DNA from 4 places in the Pseudocitrobacter cyperus genome. Region 1 is predicted to be linked to each of the others. Evidence: predicted binding sites of a transcription regulator. Region 1 holds the regulator's gene; each other region holds the start of a gene.
What was found. Region 1 encodes PhoB, which activates phosphate uptake and scavenging genes when phosphate is short. Its sites were predicted from a motif close to CTGTCATAAAACTGNCNNAT; they were not measured.

Region 1 (5,082 bases):
CCATTAACGAAACCGTTAGAGAATGGCGCGGTTTGATAAGCTTCCAGCGCATTGCTGATAGGGCCGGCAGGCCACATTACAGCGGCGATGGAGAGAACCAGCAGCGCCAGGATTTTCAACGGAGCCAGGAAATTGCCGACGGTATCCAGCAGTTTTCCCGGGTAGAGGGAAACCAGAATCACCAGCGCAAAATAGACCAGGCTGTAGATGAACAGCGGCATCGCGCCATCCCCGGTCAGGGGGGCAATACCGATTTCAAAAGAGACGGTTGCTGTACGCGGAGTGGCAAACAGCGGCCCTACGGCCAGATAGCAGACGGTCGCCAACAGGAGACCCGCCACTTTACCAATTGGCGTGCTGAGGCTATCAACGCCGCCGCCGACTTTTGCCAGCGCAACGACGGTCAACACAGGCAGACCAACCGCAGTAATTAAAAAGCCGATTGCCGCGATCCAGACATTCGGCCCCGCCTGCAAACCAACCATTGGAGGGAAAATGATGTTGCCTGCGCCAACAAACAGCGCAAAGGTCATAAAGCCCAGAGCGATGATATCGCGAGATTTTAACTGATGGGTCATAGGTAACTACTGCCTGTGGATGTGGTGTTGTACAAATAAAAACTTTTGCGCCCGCGCCTGTGGAATCTTTCAGAGGAAACAAGCAACAAACTCAGCGGGATATGCTCCCTTCGTAGCGTGAGGAAGAATAGTTTTTTGATTTGCTACGCAAACACAGTCATAACACGACTGTATAAGGCGCAATTTAAACGCTTATAACGTTTTAAAGCAATATGGGATCGCAAAACCAGACGATTATGCCAATACTAAATTCAAACCTGGCACGAATAACCAGATATAGGAAAAACACATGGCTGATCGTGCGAACAAAAAAACGTCAGTTGTTCATTAATTGTTCGCCAGATAATTGACTGCAAAGCAAACAGACCAGCCGAGGCTGGTCTGTGGCAACTCTTCATGACACCGTGCAAATTAATCATTCGCTTTGGCGATCAACCTTTCTGGCAACAGAAAACTGAAACGTGACCCTTTACCCAGCTCACTCTCGATTTCCAACCGGCTATCATGATGATTTAGCGCATGTTTCACTATCGCCAGCCCCAGGCCACTCCCACCGGTCTGACGCGAGCGCGCTTTATCAACGCGATAAAAACGCTCGGTTAAGCGGGGAATATGCTCTGGCGCAATACCCGGCCCAGTGTCCTCCACGCTGAACAGTACGCCATGGGGCGCACGTTGCCAGCGCACGGTGATGGACGTTCCTGCTGGCGTATGATTCACGGCGTTATAGACCAGGTTCGATACCGCACTGCGCAGTTGATCTTCATTGCCCAGCACTTTCAGGGTCTCATCGACCTCAAAGTGTAATTCATGATGCTGCTGGCTCAGGGTCTGCGCTTCACGCTCAGCTACCCGCAACATCATCGGCACATCCACCGTCTCATTGAGCGCCAGCGTCGGGGCAGCTTCTATTTTTGACAGGGTCAAAAGCTGTTTGACCAGCCCCTCCATACGCTGCGTTTGCTCACGCATGGTGTGCAAGGCTTTTTCCCGCGTAGCCCCTTCCAGTACCTTCTCCTGAAGCATCTCCAGATACCCCTGCAACACCGTCAGCGGTGTGCGCAATTCGTGGCTCACGTTGGCAAAGAAATTGCGTCGCGCGCCTTCCAGTTGGTGCATTTGTGTCACATCACGCGCGACCATCAACAACTGGCGATCCGTATAGGGCATGATACGAATTTCCAGATGACGCCCGTAATTAAGAACCAGATGCAGCGGTTTCAGGAAATCACGCTGCTTGAGATGCTGTGTAAATTCCGGATAGCGCAGCAGGTTAAGAATATTTTGCCCGCTATCGTCCGGCCAGCGCAGGCCAAGTAGTTGTTGTGCCAGGCCGTTACACCAGAAAATCGCCCCTTCTTCAGTGGTCAGCACCACCGCATCAGGTAGAGATTCCGCGCCGCTGCGAAAGCGTTTAATCAGATTCCCCAGTTCACGACGGCGTTTTTTATTCCGCAACTGCATCTGGTTGAGGCCATATAACAGCGGCTCCCAACTTCCGCGACCCGGCGGGGGCGTCATACTACGGTCAACCCATAGCCACCACGAAAGACGCAGAAGATTCCAGAAATGCCAAATCAACAACCCGGTCACGGCAACCAGCAGAAACCAGGGAAGATGGCCAAAGACCAGCCCAAGAAACAGGGCCGGGAGACAACAGAGGAAAAGCTCTAAGGCGAGTCTTTTCCATGACAGCCGTTCCAGCACGCGTCACACTCCTGTTAACAATCAGAATCGGGCAGAGAAGCGATAGCCCGTGCCGCGAACGGTTTGCACCATACGGTCGTGGCCGCTGTGTTCCAGCGCTTTACGCAGGCGGCGGATATGCACATCCACCGTGCGGTCTTCCACATACACGTTGGTGCCCCAGACATGGTTTAGCAGTTGCTCACGGCTGTAGACGCGTTCAGGATGCGTCATAAAGAAGTGCAGCAGTTTAAATTCGGTCGGGCCCATATCGAGCGGGTTTTCCCCGGTCATCACGCGGTGCGAAGTTGGGTCAAGGCTTAATCCCTGCATCTCGATCACCTCTTCCACTGCCATCGGTGAAATGCGACGCATGACGGCTTTAATGCGCGCCACCAGCTCTTTCGGCGAGAAGGGTTTCGTAATGTAGTCATCCGCGCCGGTTTCCAGACCGCGCACGCGATCCTCTTCTTCACCGCGCGCCGTCAGCATCATTACCGGAATATCACGAGTCAGCGCTTCGCGCTTGAGATGTTTGATGAACTGTAGCCCTGAGCCGCCCGGTAGCATCCAGTCGAGCAGGATAAGATCGGGCCAGGGTTCATTGAGCTGATTCACCGCGCTGTCATAATCTTCCGCCTCAATCGGCTGGAAACCATTTTGTTCCAGCACGAAACAGACCATTTCGCGGATGGGTGCTTCATCTTCAACGACCAGAATGCGTCTCGCCATTTTATGCCCTGTTTTTTTAGCCATCAGTATACATTCGGCGTCATTATGCGTCAGATTTATGACAGTTTTATGAAAAACATGACCGTAAAATGATGGCGCTTTACGAAATATGACACTACCGGAATACACCCGTCGATCCCGCGGCCGGGGAATGTATAATCCCGGCTATGCTTTTTTCCCCACTGGGACGACGATGCAAATTCTTCATACTTCAGACTGGCACTTAGGCCAGAATTTTTACAGTAAAAGCCGTGCCGCAGAACATGAAGCATTTCTGAACTGGCTGCTGGAGACCGCGCAACGCGAACAGATAGACGCCATTATTGTGGCGGGCGATATCTTTGATACCGGCTCGCCGCCAAGCTATGCGCGTGAACTCTACAACCGCTTTGTGGTGAATCTGCAACAAACTGGCTGTCATCTGGTGGTGCTTGCAGGCAATCATGACTCCGTCGCCACGCTAAATGAATCACGCGATATTTTGTCGTTTCTGAATACCACGGTGATCGCCAGCGCCGGACACACGCCTTTTATCCTCAATCGCCGCGACGGCACGCCTGGCGCCGTGTTCTGCCCGGTGCCGTTTCTGCGCCCGCGCGATATCGTCGTCAGCCAGGCGGGGCTTTCTGGCGCTGAAAAACAGCAGCATTTACTGGAAACGATTACTGACTACTATCAGAAACAATACCAGCAGGCCTGCGAATTGCGCGGAGATCGCCCATTGCCGATTATCGCCAGCGGCCACCTGACCACCGTCGGCGCCAGTAAAAGCGATGCCGTGCGTGACATCTATATTGGCACACTGGATGCGTTTCCGGCGCAAAACTTCCCGCCTGCCGATTACATCGCGCTGGGGCATATTCACCGCGCGCAGAAAATTGGCGGCAGCGAGCATATCCGCTACAGCGGTTCACCCATTCCGCTCAGCTTTGATGAAACCGGCAAAAGTAAAAGTGTGAATCTGGTGACTTTTATTGATGGCAAGCTTCAGGATGTCACACCACTGGAAGTCCCCGCGACCCAGCCGCTGGCGGTGATTAAAGGCGATTTTGATAGCATCAGCCATCAACTGGCGCAGTATCGCAACGCCCCGACAGAGCCGCCGGTGTGGCTGGATATCGAAATTACCAGCGATGAGTATCTTCATGATATTCAGCGTAAAATTCAGGTCATTACCGACGATCTCCCGGTCGACGTACTGCTGGTCAGGCGCAGCCGAGAACAGCGTCAACGCATTCTTGATAATAGCCTGCGAGAAACCCTGAGCGAACTGGAAGTGGAAGACGTTTTTCAGCGTCGTCTGGCGCTGGAAACGCTGGAAGAGGCGCAACAGGAGCGCCTGAAAACACTGTTTAATCTCGCCGTTCACTCACTGGATGAGGAACCACAGCCATGAAAATCCTCAGCCTGCGCCTGAAAAACCTCAACTCGTTGAAAGGCGAATGGAAAATCGATTTTACCGCCGAGCCGTTCGCCAGTAACGGCCTGTTTGCCATTACCGGCCCTACCGGGGCGGGGAAAACCACCCTGCTGGACGCCATTTGTCTCGCGCTGTATCACGAAACACCGCGCCTCAATACCGTTTCGCAATCGCAAAACGACCTGATGACCCGCGACACTGCCGAATGTCTGGCGGAAGTGGAGTTTGAAGTTCAGGGCGTCGCTTACCGCGCTTTCTGGAGCCAGAACCGCGCCCGCAATCAGCCGGATGGCAATCTTCAGGCGCCACGCGTCGAACTGGCGCGCCGCGATGACGGCAAAATCCTTGCCGACAAAGTGAAGGATAAGCTCGAACTTATCGCCTCCCTGAGCGGCCTCGACTATGGCCGTTTTACCCGTTCAATGCTGCTGTCGCAGGGGCAATTCGCTGCATTTCTGAATGCGCGCCCCAAGGAGCGCGCGGAGCTACTGGAAGAACTTACCGGCACGGAAATCTACGGGCGAATTTCTGCGCAGGTGTTTGAAAAACATAAACAGGCGCGAACCGAGCTTGAAAAGCTTCAGGCGCAATCCTCCGGGATGGTGCTACTCAGTGAAGAGCAGCAACAATCGCTGTTGGGAAGTTTGCAGGCGCTTACTCTTGAAG
Region 2 (5,082 bases), 1.6 Mb from region 1:
CCAGGTTATCGGGGGAGACAATTTGCAACCAGGCGACCCTGGCCAGCAACAGCCCCATACAGCTCAGAATTCCGGCACACACCAGGCCAAAACGGACAGGGGAAAAGTGAGGGTTTTTCCCTCGGGATTTATCTTGCACTCTGACTCCAGCGTTAAAAAGCAACAGGCTGATTTAACAGGAATAGTTCAGAGATTTATCGCGAAACAATGCTAATAAGGTCGCGGATTTGCAACAAAGGGCGACGAGGGGGGATATGAGAAACATTTAGTAATAGAAGTAAAAAGCCCCGCAGTGCGAGGCTTTAAGGCTGATTATGATGCGCATGCGCATCAAAGCATCAGTGGCAGTCGAATCAGATTGCAGTTACGTTAACTGCGGCTGGGCCTTTCTGGCCGTCCTGAATTTCGAACTCAACGTTCTGGCCTTCAGCCAGAGTTTTGAAACCATTACCCTGGATTGCAGAGAAGTGTACGAACACGTCTTTGCTGCCGTCAGCAGGAGTAATGAAACCAAAACCTTTAGACTCGTTGAACCACTTAACTTGACCTTTAATCTTTGCCATTTGCAAAATTCCTTAGAGTGTTTTTTCGCCCGCAGGCGCATTCATAGATAAAACTGAGACATAACTGCATGAGGCACTAATATAAGGTTCGGCAGAGAAGCGGTATTCAACGTCAACGTGTTTACTCAGGACTTCTTTACTGATAATGCCATACATAGACAGAACTGTACCTCGTTTAACCCAAAACGTGTTATCACATACAACGTTAATAATGGCAAGCCATTTTTAAACGTGTCTCGATCAGCCGCACAAATCCTACAACAATCATTTGATCGACTACGCATTTACGCGCCGAACGGTAATGCGCAGCGCCTCTGTTAAGGTCTTCCGACTCCCCTAGCCCACGGTATCGTAAGACTTTTTTACCATAGTTCAACATTTTCAGTTCGTCCAGAAAAGCGAAGCGGTTTCAACAATTTTTTATATCATTAGAATATTTCTGACATAATTTATGAAACATGCATTCTGATAACCGGTTATAAGCAAGTAACGTTTCGCTATACCACGATCACGGATAACCTAAACAATATAATGTGATCAGGTTGCACCAAAATAATGAAACTTTAATGACATAACGTCATCGTTGCGCAATAAAAACGTTTCGCTAATTCCATACGGCAAATGTTTTCCGGGCATTGGGCAAATAAATTAGATATCCATCACTCACACGTTTGACTGATTGATATTTGAACAAACAGTTAACAGCAGAAAAAAATAATTATAAATACAATCAGATACGAAGACAGGGGGCTAGCCAGTAAAAGTCAGGTTGAAAGAAGAGGCAGAAAAGGAGATGGGCGGTTCAGGTAAAACCCGGTTTGACGATGGGCGCACCGCAACGGTGCAACCCACGGACGCCAGCAGGCATTTCAGCTTACCGGCGTGTAAGAGGAAAAGATTATCTTTCTGCCACCAGGCGAATGAAATCATCCTCATCTTCATTTTTTACTTCAACAGCTTTCTCTTCGACAGCCGGTTTTTCAGGCTCATTCGCTTCGCAGAGTCGACGCAGCAGTGCGTTTTGCCGCTTTTGCTGATCCAACAACGCTTCGAGCAGTTCGATCTGCTCGTTGGTACGCGAACTTGCGCGATTAACAAAGAACCACAATACCAGCCCCACCACCAACAGCAGGAGAGATACGACGACAGATACCAGATTTAACGCCCCAGAACTTACCAAATCACTCATATCACCACCTCAACAGGAACGGAACATTCTACCACTCGCATTAAGGAAGGAAATCGTTAAGGGAAAAAATGTTTTACCAGGGAATGAATTTGTTGATACTGCAGATCCCATTGAAGAACTGAACATCCTGGTCGCACAACACGTTGAGCGTCTGAGTCCAGAGCAGCAAACAAGCCGCCAGCACGACAATCAGTATCACCCACCGAAATTTTTTCACTCCACACTCCGCTACTAGTAACACTATCAGATGACCAGGGTAACACGCGTATCTTAAACAGCGGCTAACTGTACAAAGAAAATCTGCTTTTAGGAATCATGGAGTTGTGTCGCTTTAAAGACAAGGTACCCTGATAATCAGGATAAAAAAGACGTGAGGATGTCATGAGAATAGCGATCAGAACAATAATTATACTGGCAATTGTCTGGATTGGCATATTGCTGAGTGGATACGGCGTGTTGATCGGCAGCAGTGAGAACGCTGGCGGTTTGGGCCTGCAGTGTAAATATCTGACCGCGCGCGGCACCAGCACCGCCCAGTATGTGCATTCCGACAGTGGGATCATCGGGCTTACCGACTGCCCGGTACTGCGAAAAAGTGAAACCGTCGTCGATAACGGATAAAACAACGCCGCGATAAACGCGGCGTTTTTTATGCTGACGTGCTATCAGAAGGGATAGTCGTTATAGCCTAATTGCTCTGAGATTTTACGCGCCGCCGTATGCAGCATCGCCACATACTCGTGCAGACGTTCTTCAGAGAAACGCAGCGTCGGGAACGAGATACTCAGCCCGGCGATGACCACGCCAAAGCGGTCGAATACCGGCACACCGATACAACGCAATCCTTCTTCCTGCTCTTCGTTATCCTCACCGTACCCCTGCTGGCGAACCAGATCGAGCACAGGCATCAGCGCATCGGTACTGGTGATAGTGCGGTCGGTGCTGTGTTTATATTCCACATCTTCCAGAATTTCACGCACTTCGCTGCGGTCACGCCAGGCCAGCAGCACTTTACCAATTGCGGTACTGTACAGCGGGTTACGGCGGCCAACGCGAGAATACATACGCAGGTTATACATCGAATCGATTTTATGAATGTAAACAATACTGTCTTCATCCAGCGCCCCCAGGTGAATGGTCTCTTTGGTCAGGCGAGAGAGTTCACGCATCTGGATATCAGCGCTACGAATTAAATCGACGTTTTGTAACGCGCGCGCACCCAATTCGAACAACTTAAGCGTTAACGAATACTTTTCAGATTCCCCTTCCTGGGCTACGTATCCCAATGATTTCATGGTCTGCAAAAAGCGATAAACAGTGCTTTTCGACATCATGACACGCTGCGACAGTTCGGTAATTCCGATTTCACGCTCTTCACCAAGCGCCTGCAGGATGCCAAAAACCTTCAATACTGAAGAGACAGAATCTGGCTGTTTATCCAAATCTGCAACTGCCATTTATCACCTCATCGCAACTGTTTTATAAAAAATAGAACCGGTTTTTATTATAATTTCGCAAAGCCTTCGTCGCAATGAATCTTCTGCAACCTGGTTACAAATCTGCGACATACCGCCGAATAATCAATGCTAAAATATTTTCCTGACTAATAATTTCCGTAAAATCACACTTCTCACATGGATAAAACTCTTACTGATGGTCTGCCAGCACCGCAACGGTACGGCGCTATCCTGACCATTGTGCTCGGCATCAGCATGGCAGTGCTCGACGGGGCTATCGCTAACGTTGCGCTACCAACGATTGCCAGCGATCTCCACGCCTCTCCGGCAGCCTCAATCTGGATAGTCAACGCCTATCAGATAGCTATCGTTATCTCTCTGCTGTCGCTGGCCTTTCTTGGTGACATGATTGGCTACCACCGGATCTACAAAATTGGCCTTATCGCCTTTACCCTCGCCTCCGGTTTATGCGCCCTCTCAAGTTCACTGGAGATGCTGACTCTCGCCCGCGTCGCCCAGGGATTCGGTGGCGCGGCGTTGATGAGTGTGAATACAGCGCTAATCAGGCTTATCTACCCACAACGACAGCTTGGCCGCGGGATGGGGGTCAACTCATTTGTCGTCGCCGTCTCCTCTGCCGCCGGGCCGACCATTGCAGCGGCCATCCTTTCTGTCGCCTCCTGGCAATGGTTGTTCCTGGTCAATATTCCGCTGGGCGTCCTCTCCTGGCTGCTGGCGGTACGGTATCTGCCGCACAATGCCACGCGTAACCAGGCAACGCGCTTCGACCTGCCCAGCGCGATAATGAATGCCTTAACCTTTGGCCTGCTCATTACCGCGCTTGGTGGATTCGCTCAGGGGCAGTCCATCACTCAGGTTGTCGCAGAAGTGGTGCTGCTGCTGATTGTCGGCTTTTTCTTTGTCCGGCGGCAATTGCGCTTACCGGTGCCGTTGCTGCCCGTGGATTTACTGCGTATTCCGCTGTTTTCATTGTCGATTTGCACCTCCATTTGTTCATTCTGCGCTCAGATGCTGGCGCTGGTTTCACTGCCCTTTTTCCTGCAAACCATGATGGGACGCAGCGAAGTCGAAACAGGTCTGTTGCTAACCCCCTGGCCGCTGGCAACGATGGTAATGGCGCCCCTGGCGGGTTATCTGATCGAGCGAGTGCACGCCGGATTCCTTGGCGCGCTGGGAATGGTGGTCATGGCCTGTGGATTATTTGCGCTTGCACTGCTGCCCTCCTCGCCTTCAGACCTCGACATCATCTGGCGAATGATTCTTTGCGGGGCAGGTTTTGGTCTGTTTCAGTCCCCCAATAACCATACGATTATTTCTGCCGCGCCTCGTCAGCGCAGCGGCGGTGCCAGTGGCATGCTGGGCACCGCTCGCCTGCTTGGTCAAAGCACGGGTGCCGCGTTGGTGGCATTGATGTTTAATGCGTTTGGTGACAGCGGAACGCATGTTTCGCTGCTGCTGGCGGGAAGTCTGGCGGTCGTCGCGGCATTGTTCAGTGGATTGCGGGTGACACAACCGCGCGCGCAACGCTAATCAGGCACAGAAAAAAAGCGCCTTTAATCAGGCGCTTTTTTTATTATTTCAGGTATTCACCGGTACGCAGCGCTTCAATACGCTTGTCCAGCGGTGGGTGCGTCATAAACAACTCACTCAGCGTTTTAGACTTACCGTTGATGCAGAATGCCATCATGCTGCTGGCTTCCTGTGGCTCATAACTGGTTTTCAGACGTTGCAGCGCGGCAATCATCTTCTCACGACCAACCAGACGGGCCGAACCGGCATCGGCGTGAAATTCACGGTGGCGGGAGAACCACATGGTGATAATGCTGGCAAGAATACCGAATACCAGTTCAAG
Region 3 (5,082 bases), on a different contig from region 1:
CTGTATCGGCAAAATACAGGTGGTTAAAAAATCCCCGAATTGTCAGTTCCGGTTTGGACTCAGCTCTTTTACCCTACCAGCGTTTAAATTTGTGATCAACTTCGCAAATAAATACCCACTGTTGTTAAGTTGAGTAGAAATTCGTAAATAAGTTCAATCTTATTCGTTTTTTACGTCAAATCATCTCCCCGCATTGTTACCGAAAACACTCTAAAAAATGTCAAATAACCAGGGTAATAATTACCGATATTATTATTTACATAAGATAATTCTCACCAAACTAATTCACAAAAATTTCACAGCCAATTTGGCCTCGCCCTCGAAATCTACGATTTCATCAAAATATGTGATCTGTATAACTAAAACACTGTTTTATTTTCATTGAATCATAATTCCAGTAAATGCATCATAGTTTCAGGAGCAGCACTGTTGGGCTTTTCAGGGAGACATTCTCCCTCGTTGTACCCACCGCGCTCCGGCCGCATGGACAGAGACGCCCGCAGAAAACAAGCGGGTAACTGCTTGAAATTATTATTCTTAACCTCTTCCATCTTTCTGGAGATGAGAAGCGAGGATGCAATATGAAAATTAAAGCCACAATGGAAAGAATCCCAGGCGGGATGATGCTAATCCCCTTACTGCTGGGGGCAGTTTTAAATACCTTCGCGCCAAATACCGGGGAATATTTTGGTTCTTTCACTAAGGGAATGATTGGCGGCACGGTGCCCATTCTTGCCGTCTGGTTCTTCTGTATTGGTGCCTCTATTGATTTACGCGCAACCGGAACCGTATTACGTAAATCCGGTACGCTGGTGCTGACCAAAATTGGCGTAGCCTGGATTGTGGCGCTGATTGCAGCGATGTTTATTCCAGAAAACGGTATTCAAACCGGTTTCTTTGCAGGTCTCTCGGTGCTGGCGATTGTTTCCGCCATGGATATGACAAACGGCGGTCTGTATGCCAGCCTGATGAACCAATATGGTACAAAAGAAGAGTCCGGCGCATTCGTACTGATGTCTTTAGAATCAGGCCCGCTGATGACCATGGTAATCCTCGGCTCTGCCGGTCTGGCCTCTTTCGAACCACACCACTTTATCGGTGCCGTCCTGCCGTTCCTGATTGGTTTCACTCTCGGCAACCTTGACCACGACCTGCGTAGCTTCTTTAGCAAAGCCACACCGGTGCTGATTCCGTTCTTCGGTTTTGCTCTGGGCAACACCATCAATCTGAACGTAATTATGGATACCGGCCTGTTGGGTATCGCCCTGGGTGTTGCGGTTATCATCATCACCGGTATCCCACTGATTATTGCCGACCGCGTTATCGGCGGCGGTAACGGTACGGCGGGTGTGGCGGCCTCCTCAGCGGCAGGCGCAGCGGTCGCTAACCCGGTCATCATTGCCCAGATTAACCCATCGTTTGCCCCGGTTGCCGCTTCGGCAACGGCGCTGGTCGCCGCGAGCGTCATCGTCACCGCGATTCTGGTGCCTATCATCACCGCACTGTACGCCAGACGATTCGGAAAAGTGCCCGCCGTTGAGAACAACGCCAAAGCAAGCCTCTCTCAGGCTGCACACCACTAACGTCCCACCCCCTCTTCGGAGGGGGTTTCTGTTTCCTCTCCTGAATAACGCCGACAAAAGTGTGGTTTTGCGCTATCATTAGCGACTGTTTGCGGCATTATGCCGGTTTTTAGGGGCTTATTGCCCTTTCGCACTTTTGAGGAAATCCCCATGTCATTACCCCACTGCCCGAAATGCAATTCCGAATACACCTATGAAGATAACGGCATGTATATCTGCCCGGAATGCGCACACGAATGGAACGACGCCGAACCCGCACAAGATAACGACGAGCTGATTGTGAAAGATGCCAACGGCAACCTGCTGGCCGACGGCGACAGCGTCACCGTCGTGAAAGACCTGAAAGTAAAAGGCAGCTCTTCGATGCTGAAGATCGGCACCAAAGTGAAAAACATTCGCCTGGTTGAAGGTGACCACAACATCGATTGCAAAATCGACGGCTTCGGCCCGATGAAGCTGAAATCTGAGTTTGTGAAAAAGAACTGATTCAGATTGCCGGATGACGACGCTATGCGTCTTGTCCGGCAACCTTCCCCCACACCCGCCCCGCTTAGCCCCCTTCACAGACACGCACTACACTTAACAAGCTCTTCTTACCTGAGGTAACGATTATGCCGTTAAGTCCCTACATTGCTTTCGCCGGAAACTGCGCCGATGCCATCGCCTACTATCAACAGACGCTGGGTGCGGAGCTGCTCTACAAAATCACCTTTGGCGAAATGCCGAAAGATGCGCAGGAAAGCAGCGATGGCTGCCCCTCCGGCCAGACCTACCCTGAAAACGCTATTGCCCACGCTAACCTGAAAGTTGCGGGAAGCGACATCATGATGAGCGACGGCGCGCAAAGCGGAAATACTGGTTACAGCGGTTTTACGCTGGTGCTGGATACCCAGGACGTCAACGAAGGAAAACGCTGGTTCGATAGCCTGGCGGCAGAAGGCCAGATTGAGATGGCCTGGCAGGAGACCTTCTGGGCGCACGGTTTCGGCAAAGTCACCGACCGCTACGGCCTGCCCTGGATGATCAACGTCGTCAAACAGCCTGGCGGATAAACTCTGCGGGAGGCGCGTCCTCCCGTTGTCATCATTTTCGCCTTAACTCTTCATCTTCACGTCACTCACGCTTAACTCAACTGTCACAAAACTTCGCCACGATGGAGCCACTTTTTCAGAGAGGCTCCAGCATGCAAACGATTATCCGCGTCGAACAACTGAGCAAAACCTTCAATCAGCATCAGGCGCTGCATGCGGTTGATCTGAACATTCATCACGGTGAGATGGTGGCTCTGCTTGGGCCGTCCGGTTCCGGCAAATCCACCCTTTTACGTCACTTAAGCGGCCTGATTGTCGGCGATAAAGCGCCGGAATGTCGGGTTGAACTGCTGGGCCGAACTGTTCAGCAGGGTGGACGCCTGGCGCGTGATATCCGCAAAAGCCGCGCGCACACGGGTTACATCTTTCAACAATTCAACCTGGTGAATCGCCTGAGCGTACTGGAGAACGTGCTGATTGGCGCGCTCGGCAGCACGCCGTTCTGGCGCACCTGTTTTAGCTGGTTCACCCGCGAGCAGAAACAACGGGCGTTACAGGCGCTGACCCGCGTCGGCATGGCGCACTTTGCGTACCAGCGCGTTTCCACGCTTTCCGGCGGCCAGCAGCAGCGTGTGGCGATTGCCCGCGCATTGATGCAGCAGGCGAAGGTGATTCTGGCCGATGAGCCTATCGCCTCGCTGGATCCGGAATCGGCGCGCATCGTGATGGACACCCTGCGCGACATCAACCAGAAAGACGGCATCACCGTCGTGGTGACGCTACATCAGGTGGATTACGCCCTGCGCTACTGCGAACGCATCGTCGCTCTGCGCCAGGGACACGTCTTCTACGACGGCAGCAGCCAGCAGTTTGATAACGAACGTTTTGACCATCTCTACCGCAGCATTAACCGCGTCGAAGAGAGCGCGCAGGCTGCCTGACATCCCCATAAATGAGGAAAGGAAATGAACGCGAAGATAATTGCCTCGCTGGCTTTCACCAGCATGTTCAGCCTCAGCACCCTGTTAAGCCCGGCTTATGCCGAAGAGCAGGAAAAAGCGCTGAATTTCGGCATTATTTCAACGGAATCACAGCAGAACCTGAAACCGCAATGGACGCCGTTCTTGCAGGATATGGAGAAAAAGCTGGGCGTAAAAGTGAATGCTTTCTTCGCGCCTGACTACGCGGGCATTATCCAGGGTATGCGCTTCAACAAAGTGGATATCGCCTGGTACGGCAATCTTTCGGCGATGGAAGCGGTGGATCGCGCCAACGGCCAGGTCTTCGCCCAGACGGTGGCGGCGGATGGATCGCCAGGATACTGGAGCGTGCTGATCGTCAACAAAGACAGCCCGATCAACAACCTGAACGATCTGCTGGCGAAGCGTAAAGATCTCACCTTCGGTAACGGCGATCCTAACTCCACCTCTGGCTTCCTCGTTCCCGGCTACTACGTCTTCGCTAAAAACAATATCTCCGCCAGTGACTTCAAGCGCACGGTCAACGCCAGCCATGAAACCAACGCCCTGGCCGTCGCCAATAAGCAGGTCGATGTGGCGACTAACAACACCGAAAACCTCGACAAGCTGAAAACCTCCGCGCCGGAGAAGCTGAAAGAACTGAAAGTGATCTGGAAGTCGCCGCTGATCCCCGGCGATCCGATCGTCTGGCGCAAAAATCTGTCCGAAACCAGCAAAGACAAGATCTACGACTTCTTTATGAACTACGGCAAAACGCCGGAAGAGAAAGCGGTGCTGGAACGCCTGGGCTGGGCGCCGTTCCGCGCCTCCAGCGACCTGCAACTGGTGCCGATTCGTCAGCTCGCGCTGTTTAAAGAGATGCAGGGCGTGAAGGGTAACAACGGTCTGAACGCGCAGGACAAGCTGGCGAAAACCACCGCTATTCAGGCGCAACTGGATGATTTAGACCGCCTGAACAATGCGCTGAGCGCGATGAGTTCAGTGAGTAAAGCGGTGCAGTAATGTGCTCGATCGGTCCCCTCTCCCACAGGGAGAGGGAGAAAACACAAACACGGAGCCAAACATGCAAACCATCACCATTGCCCCACCCAGGCGTAACTGGTTTTCGCTATTTAGCTGGGCCATCGTCCTCGCCGTACTGGTCGTCTCGTGGCAGGGCGCTGAAATGGCCCCGCTCACGCTGATTAAAGACGGCGGCAACATGGCGACCTTCGCCGCCGACTTCTTCCCGCCGGATTTCAGCCAGTGGCAGGATTACCTCGCTGAAATGGCCATCACCCTGCAAATCGCCGTCTGGGGTACCGCGCTGGCAGTGGTTCTCTCCATCCCCTTTGGCCTGATGAGCGCCGAAAACCTGGTGCCCTGGTGGGTCTACCAGCCCGTGCGCCGTCTGATGGACGCCTGCCGCGCCATTAACGAAATGGTCTTTGCCATGCTGTTCGTGGTCGCCGTCGGTCTCGGCCCGTTCGCTGGCGTGCTGGCGCTGTT
Region 4 (5,082 bases), 1.2 Mb from region 1:
GTCGGGGAGTGGCGTTTTCAGTGAGGGCCTGGCGTTAGTTTGCTGCTCCTTTTCGGCAACGCGTAACAGGGCATCATGCTGGCGAGGGTAGGGAGTGGCCGTTTCAAGGCGAAACAGGTCGCCCAGCGTCTGCTTCTGAATTAGCTGCGCAACAAACTGCGTGCTGCCGGTCTCCGGCGTATATTTCTGCAATACGCTGGCCCCGGAAAAACCGTCAACAGCATCGGGCTTCATTTCCTCGGGTTGGGAAAACCAGATAATCAGCGTGCGGGACGGTGTGGATGAGTTCTCTGCGGCGAACGCGGGATGTCCCAGAAGCCCCATGACCATCATCGCCAGAAACCCGCTAAAAATTTTTCTTATTCTCACTGTTTCCTTCCTTTAATCAGCCGTTGTGAGTCTTAGCGGTGATTCTGGCGCAGGTAGCCTGACATCAGACTGACGGCTCTCTTACAATTTTGTCAGCAGGCTTAGAGGGAAGGCGCTGCTCTGACATGGGTTCCTTTGTGCGGGTAGGGTCAGGCTGTTTAGCAAACGTCAGCCCAAAGGTATTGATACCGTTCTCGCTACGCGCAAAGACATCCCCCCGGTGCATAATGGCGACGGCACGGACGATCGACAGGCCAAGTCCATGGTGGGTATCACTTTTCGCCCGGGAGGTGTCAACGCGATAGAACCGCTCGAAAAGTCGGTGTAAGTGCTCTGGTGCTATTGGATCGCCCGGGTTTGACACTTCAACACAGGCCTGATGACCTTTTTCGCTTAATCGCACCGTAACCGTGCTATTGGACGGCGAGTGTCTTGCGCTGTTTTCCAGTAAATTAGCCAGCGAGCGGTGGAACAGTCGTCGGTCGATGTATACGGTGATGTCGCCCTCTACATCCAGTGAAAGCTGTTTTTCAGCAAAAGAGGGTTCCACATACTCCGCTGTTTTCAGGGTTTCTTCTCTCAGGGACACCAGGGTAAGCAGGGAAGCATGTTCACCCGCGTGGGCATGGGACAGGAACAGCATGTCGTTAACGATAGACGTCATGCGTTCCAGTTCTTCCAGATTGGAACCCAATAACTCTTCCAGTTCATCATGCGAACGTCGGCGCGAGAGACCCAGTTGCGTCTGACCAATAAGGTTTGTCAGCGGGGTACGGAGCTCATGCGCAACATCGGCGTTAAAGCTGTCAAGCTGACGCCAGGCAATTTCCTGACGTTCTAACACGCCATTAAATGATGACGCCAGTTGCTGCAGTTCTTCGGGCAAATCGCGAGTGTTCAGGCGCTGACCATGGTCTCCCGGTGCAAGATGCTGGGCCTCTTTACTGAGTGCTCCTACGGGACGAAGACCGATCCTTGATACGATGTATCCCAGCAAGGCGACAATCACGACGCCCAGTGCGGCTATGATGAGCAGCGTCCTGGTAAAGGCATTCAGTGTGCCCATGTACGGTGTGGAGTCGATGGCAACAATATAGCGCAACTCAGGCCTTTCACCGTTGGCGGGGATAGTTTTCACTAGCAGGAACAGCGAGCATGCACCTTCCGATGCGCCGGGCACTTTATTAAAGCCCTCCTGCAAAGAAGACCACTGAACACCCACTGGTGGTGTCCCTCCCATGCTAAAGCGTGGGTTATCGCTCACGATCCAGTAGCGAACGCGTTCACCTTCGGAATTGGTTAATACGGTGAATTTATTGGCAAGCAGTGACCAGCCGTCAGCCGACGTTCGGGCGGTGATCCACGGGCTCATTAATGATTCGCGGAACAACAATTCGTTGTGCATTTGCTTTTGCAAAGAGTCATGCAAAGAGCTTCTGAGCAGGATACCGATAACAGACACAATCAGCAGCGCGGATAAGGCAAACATCAGCGCCAGGTGAACGGAGATGGAACGCTTAGGCATGCTTATCCCCTTCATTTATTCGGGCCGGACTTCGAGGACATAACCCATGCCACGAACGGTCTGTAATAGTTTGACGTCGAACGGCGCATCCACTTTGGCTCGCAGGCGTTTAATGGCCACTTCGACCACATTGGCGTCGCTGTCAAAATTCATGTCCCATATCTGCTCGGCAATCATCATCTTTGACAGTATCTCTCCCTGATGCCGGGCCAGAAGGCTCAGCAGAGAAAACTCTTTCGCAGTGAGTTCCAGTCGCGTTCCGGCGCGAAATACCCGGCGAGCCAGCAGGTCGAGATGCAGATCGTGAATCTGCAACTGAGTGATGTCTGCGCCATCCGTAGCGCGGCGACGCACCAGTGCCTGAATACGCGCCACCAGTTCAATAAGCGAAAAGGGCTTGGGCAGATAATCATCCGCGCCAAGACGAAGCCCCTTAACCCGCTCGTCGACCGATCCCCGTGCTGAGAGCATCAGTACCGGTGTCTGTTTGACGGCCCGCACACCTTCAAGTACCCGGTAGCCATCCATCCCGGGCAGCATCACATCAAGAATTATTGTGTCGTAGTCGAACTCCAGCGCGTAATGAAGCCCCTCAGCACCATCAGCAGAAACATCGACCGTAAACCCGGATTCACTCAACGCACGGCTGAGATAGGTTGACGTTTTTTCTTCATCTTCAACTAACAACAGGCGCATAACAGGGCTTCCTCTACTTTTGAAAATCTGTAATCAAAACTATTTTGCTCTCCGGGAGCCAACATAACGCTGACAGTTATCTGACAGCATTGTCAGGAAGGCCTCGTTATCACCGTTCGCTTCCTGACGAAAATGTTATTTCTCCGTCACGATACTGACAGCCATCACTCCCTAACCTGAGTCTGTAAATCGAATGCTGCAAGCCTGCATCACCAGGCTGACACTCACCGGGAGATAAAATGAAATTCAATTTTTTAAGTGCAATGCTGCTCACGGCAATGGCCGGAGCGACCTCAGCTAATGCGGCTGATTACAAAAAAAATCCCTTCACACTGGTTTATGACGGTGCCATCACTGAGAATGTCAAAGGTAAGATCAACATTCATCCGGTGAAATACGATCTGCATGGCATCCAGATTGCCGCGAATGTCTATACCCCGGCTAACTACGATCCCGCTAAAAAATATCCGGCCATCGTTGTGGCACATCCGAATGGCGGCGTAAAAGAGCAGGTTGCCGGGCTGTATGCGCAGCGCCTTGCTGAGCAGGGCTACATCATGATTACCGCCGATGCTGCTTACCAGGGTGCCAGCGGTGGAATGCCGCGCAACGTGGATAAACCAGCTAATCGTATTGAGGATATCCACGGTATGGCTGATTACCTCAGCCAGTATCCCGGTGTTGATAGCGCTCGCATTGGCCTGTTAGGTATTTGCGGTGGCGGTGGTTATTCATTAAAAGCCGCACAGACTGATAAACGTTTTAAGGCTCTGGCAACATTAAGCATGTTTGACTCCGGTTTAGTTCGCCGTAATGGTTATCAGGATTCACAGTTGTCCACCATCCAGGAACGTCTGCAGCAGGCGAGCGATGCGCGCTCACGCGAAGTGGCGACGGGTGAAGTCAGCTACTCCGGGGATGCCAACCTTACTGACGAACAGATTGCTAAACTTCCCTATGATTTGTACCGTCAGGGCTACGAGTATTACAAGAAAACCCACGCCCATCCGAACTCAACTTTCCGCTATACCACCAGTAGCCTGCTTGAGCTGATACGTTTTGATGCACAAAGCAATATGGATCTTATTAATCAGCCGCTTCTGATGATGGCGGGCACTAAAGCCGACTCGCTGTATATGACCGAAAGCGCATTCCAGAAGGCCACCGGCACGCAGAATAAAAAACTGTTCCTGATTGACGGAGCCACGCATATCGAGACCTACTGGGTACCGCGTTATGTCGATGCCGCTATGGGGCAACTTGATATCTTCTTTGGCAAAAATATTTAATGACCCACCTTACTCACTCGCGTGGTCAGCGCCATAGCTGCGCTGGCCAGAGTGAAAAGGGTGATAACCCAGCCCATAGTCCAGGGGGTTCCGTCGCTGAACATCGCTAACAGCAATGATGAAATGATGCCACTGCCGTACTGGAGTGAACCGATCAGTGCTGAAGCCGACCCCGCAGCATTCGGTGCCGCGTCCAGCGCGGCAGCCGTTGCCGTGGCGGCAATAATGCCATTCATTGAAAACAGGATGAAAATTGCGAGGGCAATCAGAGCTATGCCACCGATATTTAGTTTTGTTGCAACCGCCAGCACCAGGGATGCTGTAGCAGCAATCAGCACGGCGCCTTTTAACAGCGTTTCCAGTGGGTAACGATGCACCAGACGACGGTTCGCCGCACTTAGCCCCATTACGCCGACAATGTTGACGGCAAACAACCAACCGTAATGCTGCGGATCAACATGGAAATAGGTGATATAGACAAACGGAGAGCCTGCAATAAATGCATAAACGGCCACATAATAAAAAGTCAGACTTAGGGTGAACTTCATAAAGTTCACATTACTGAGCAAGCGATAATATGTCCTGAATGCACCATTAATTGAGGCCGATACGCGACGTTCAAGCGGCAACGTCTCAGGAAGCCAGTAGAGTGACAGCAGCATGAACACGCCAATGGCCGTTAACAACCAGAAAATAGCATGCCAGGAGGTGAATTTAATCATCTGCCCGCCAAGCAGCGGGCCAACAATAGGGGCAATCGCCATAACGATGGTTAATGTTGAAAGCATCTGGGCGGCACGAGTACGGCTAAACAGATCACGAATCATGGCGCGCGCCAGCATCGGGCCGGTGCAGGCCCCCAGTGCCTGAAATACGCGCCAGAAAACGATATGCGTGATGTCAGTTGAAAGTGCGCATCCTGCCGAACCGATAATAAATAACACCATACCGATTATCAGGGGAGGGCGACGACCGAAGCGATCGCTAACCGGCCCCCATATGAGCTGCGCCAGACAAAAGCCAATCAAAAAACCGGTGATAGTTAATTCAGCATCACCTTGCAATTCCTTCGCCATAATGGGCATAGCGGGAAGATAGATATCGGTAGACAAGGACGTAAACGCCATCAGGGCGCTGAGGATCATAATAAAAAGTAGTCCGGTTGTCTTAACCGAGGGGGAACGGTTCATAAACGCCTGCTTC

Region 2: a site for PhoB is predicted at 3,301-3,320, ahead of kdgR (DNA-binding transcriptional regulator KdgR). Genes of this name have one in related genera too.
Region 3: a site for PhoB is predicted at 2,716-2,735, ahead of phnC (phosphonate ABC transporter ATP-binding protein). Genes of this name have one in related genera too.
Region 4: a site for PhoB is predicted at 2,658-2,677, ahead of VSR74_RS02380 (heavy metal response regulator transcription factor). Genes of this name have one in related genera too.

Annotation. Positions count from the first base shown of each region.
Region 1 is NZ_JAYMYY010000001.1:1,664,057-1,669,138, forward strand. It holds gene brnQ (branched-chain amino acid transporter carrier protein BrnQ) at 1-578, opposite strand, end outside; gene phoR (phosphate regulon sensor histidine kinase PhoR) at 990-2,285, opposite strand; gene phoB (phosphate response regulator transcription factor PhoB) at 2,307-2,996, opposite strand; gene sbcD (exonuclease subunit SbcD) at 3,190-4,392, shown strand; gene sbcC (exonuclease subunit SbcC) at 4,389-5,082, shown strand, end outside.
Region 2 is NZ_JAYMYY010000001.1:103,661-108,742, reverse strand. It holds gene ftsI (peptidoglycan glycosyltransferase FtsI) at 1-139, opposite strand, end outside; gene cspE (transcription antiterminator/RNA stability regulator CspE) at 354-563, opposite strand; gene VSR74_RS00575 (DUF2627 domain-containing protein) at 576-719, opposite strand; gene VSR74_RS00570 (YebO family protein) at 1,462-1,752, opposite strand; gene mgrB (PhoP/PhoQ regulatory lipoprotein MgrB) at 1,826-1,969, opposite strand; gene VSR74_RS00560 (YobH family protein) at 2,134-2,373, shown strand; gene kdgR (DNA-binding transcriptional regulator KdgR) at 2,418-3,209, opposite strand; gene VSR74_RS00550 (MFS transporter) at 3,387-4,760, shown strand; gene htpX (protease HtpX) at 4,804-5,082, opposite strand, start outside.
Region 3 is NZ_JAYMYY010000008.1:32,041-37,122, forward strand. It holds gene kdgT (2-keto-3-deoxygluconate transporter) at 582-1,583, shown strand; gene VSR74_RS19970 (zinc ribbon domain-containing protein YjdM) at 1,734-2,069, shown strand; gene yjdN (VOC family metalloprotein YjdN) at 2,195-2,635, shown strand; gene phnC (phosphonate ABC transporter ATP-binding protein) at 2,767-3,555, shown strand; gene phnD (phosphonate ABC transporter substrate-binding protein) at 3,580-4,596, shown strand; gene phnE (phosphonate ABC transporter, permease protein PhnE) at 4,658-5,082, shown strand, end outside.
Region 4 is NZ_JAYMYY010000001.1:481,928-487,009, reverse strand. It holds gene VSR74_RS02390 (flavodoxin) at 1-333, opposite strand, end outside; gene VSR74_RS02385 (heavy metal sensor histidine kinase) at 434-1,894, opposite strand; gene VSR74_RS02380 (heavy metal response regulator transcription factor) at 1,910-2,590, opposite strand; gene VSR74_RS02375 (alpha/beta hydrolase) at 2,830-3,879, shown strand; gene VSR74_RS02370 (multidrug effflux MFS transporter) at 3,876-5,069, opposite strand.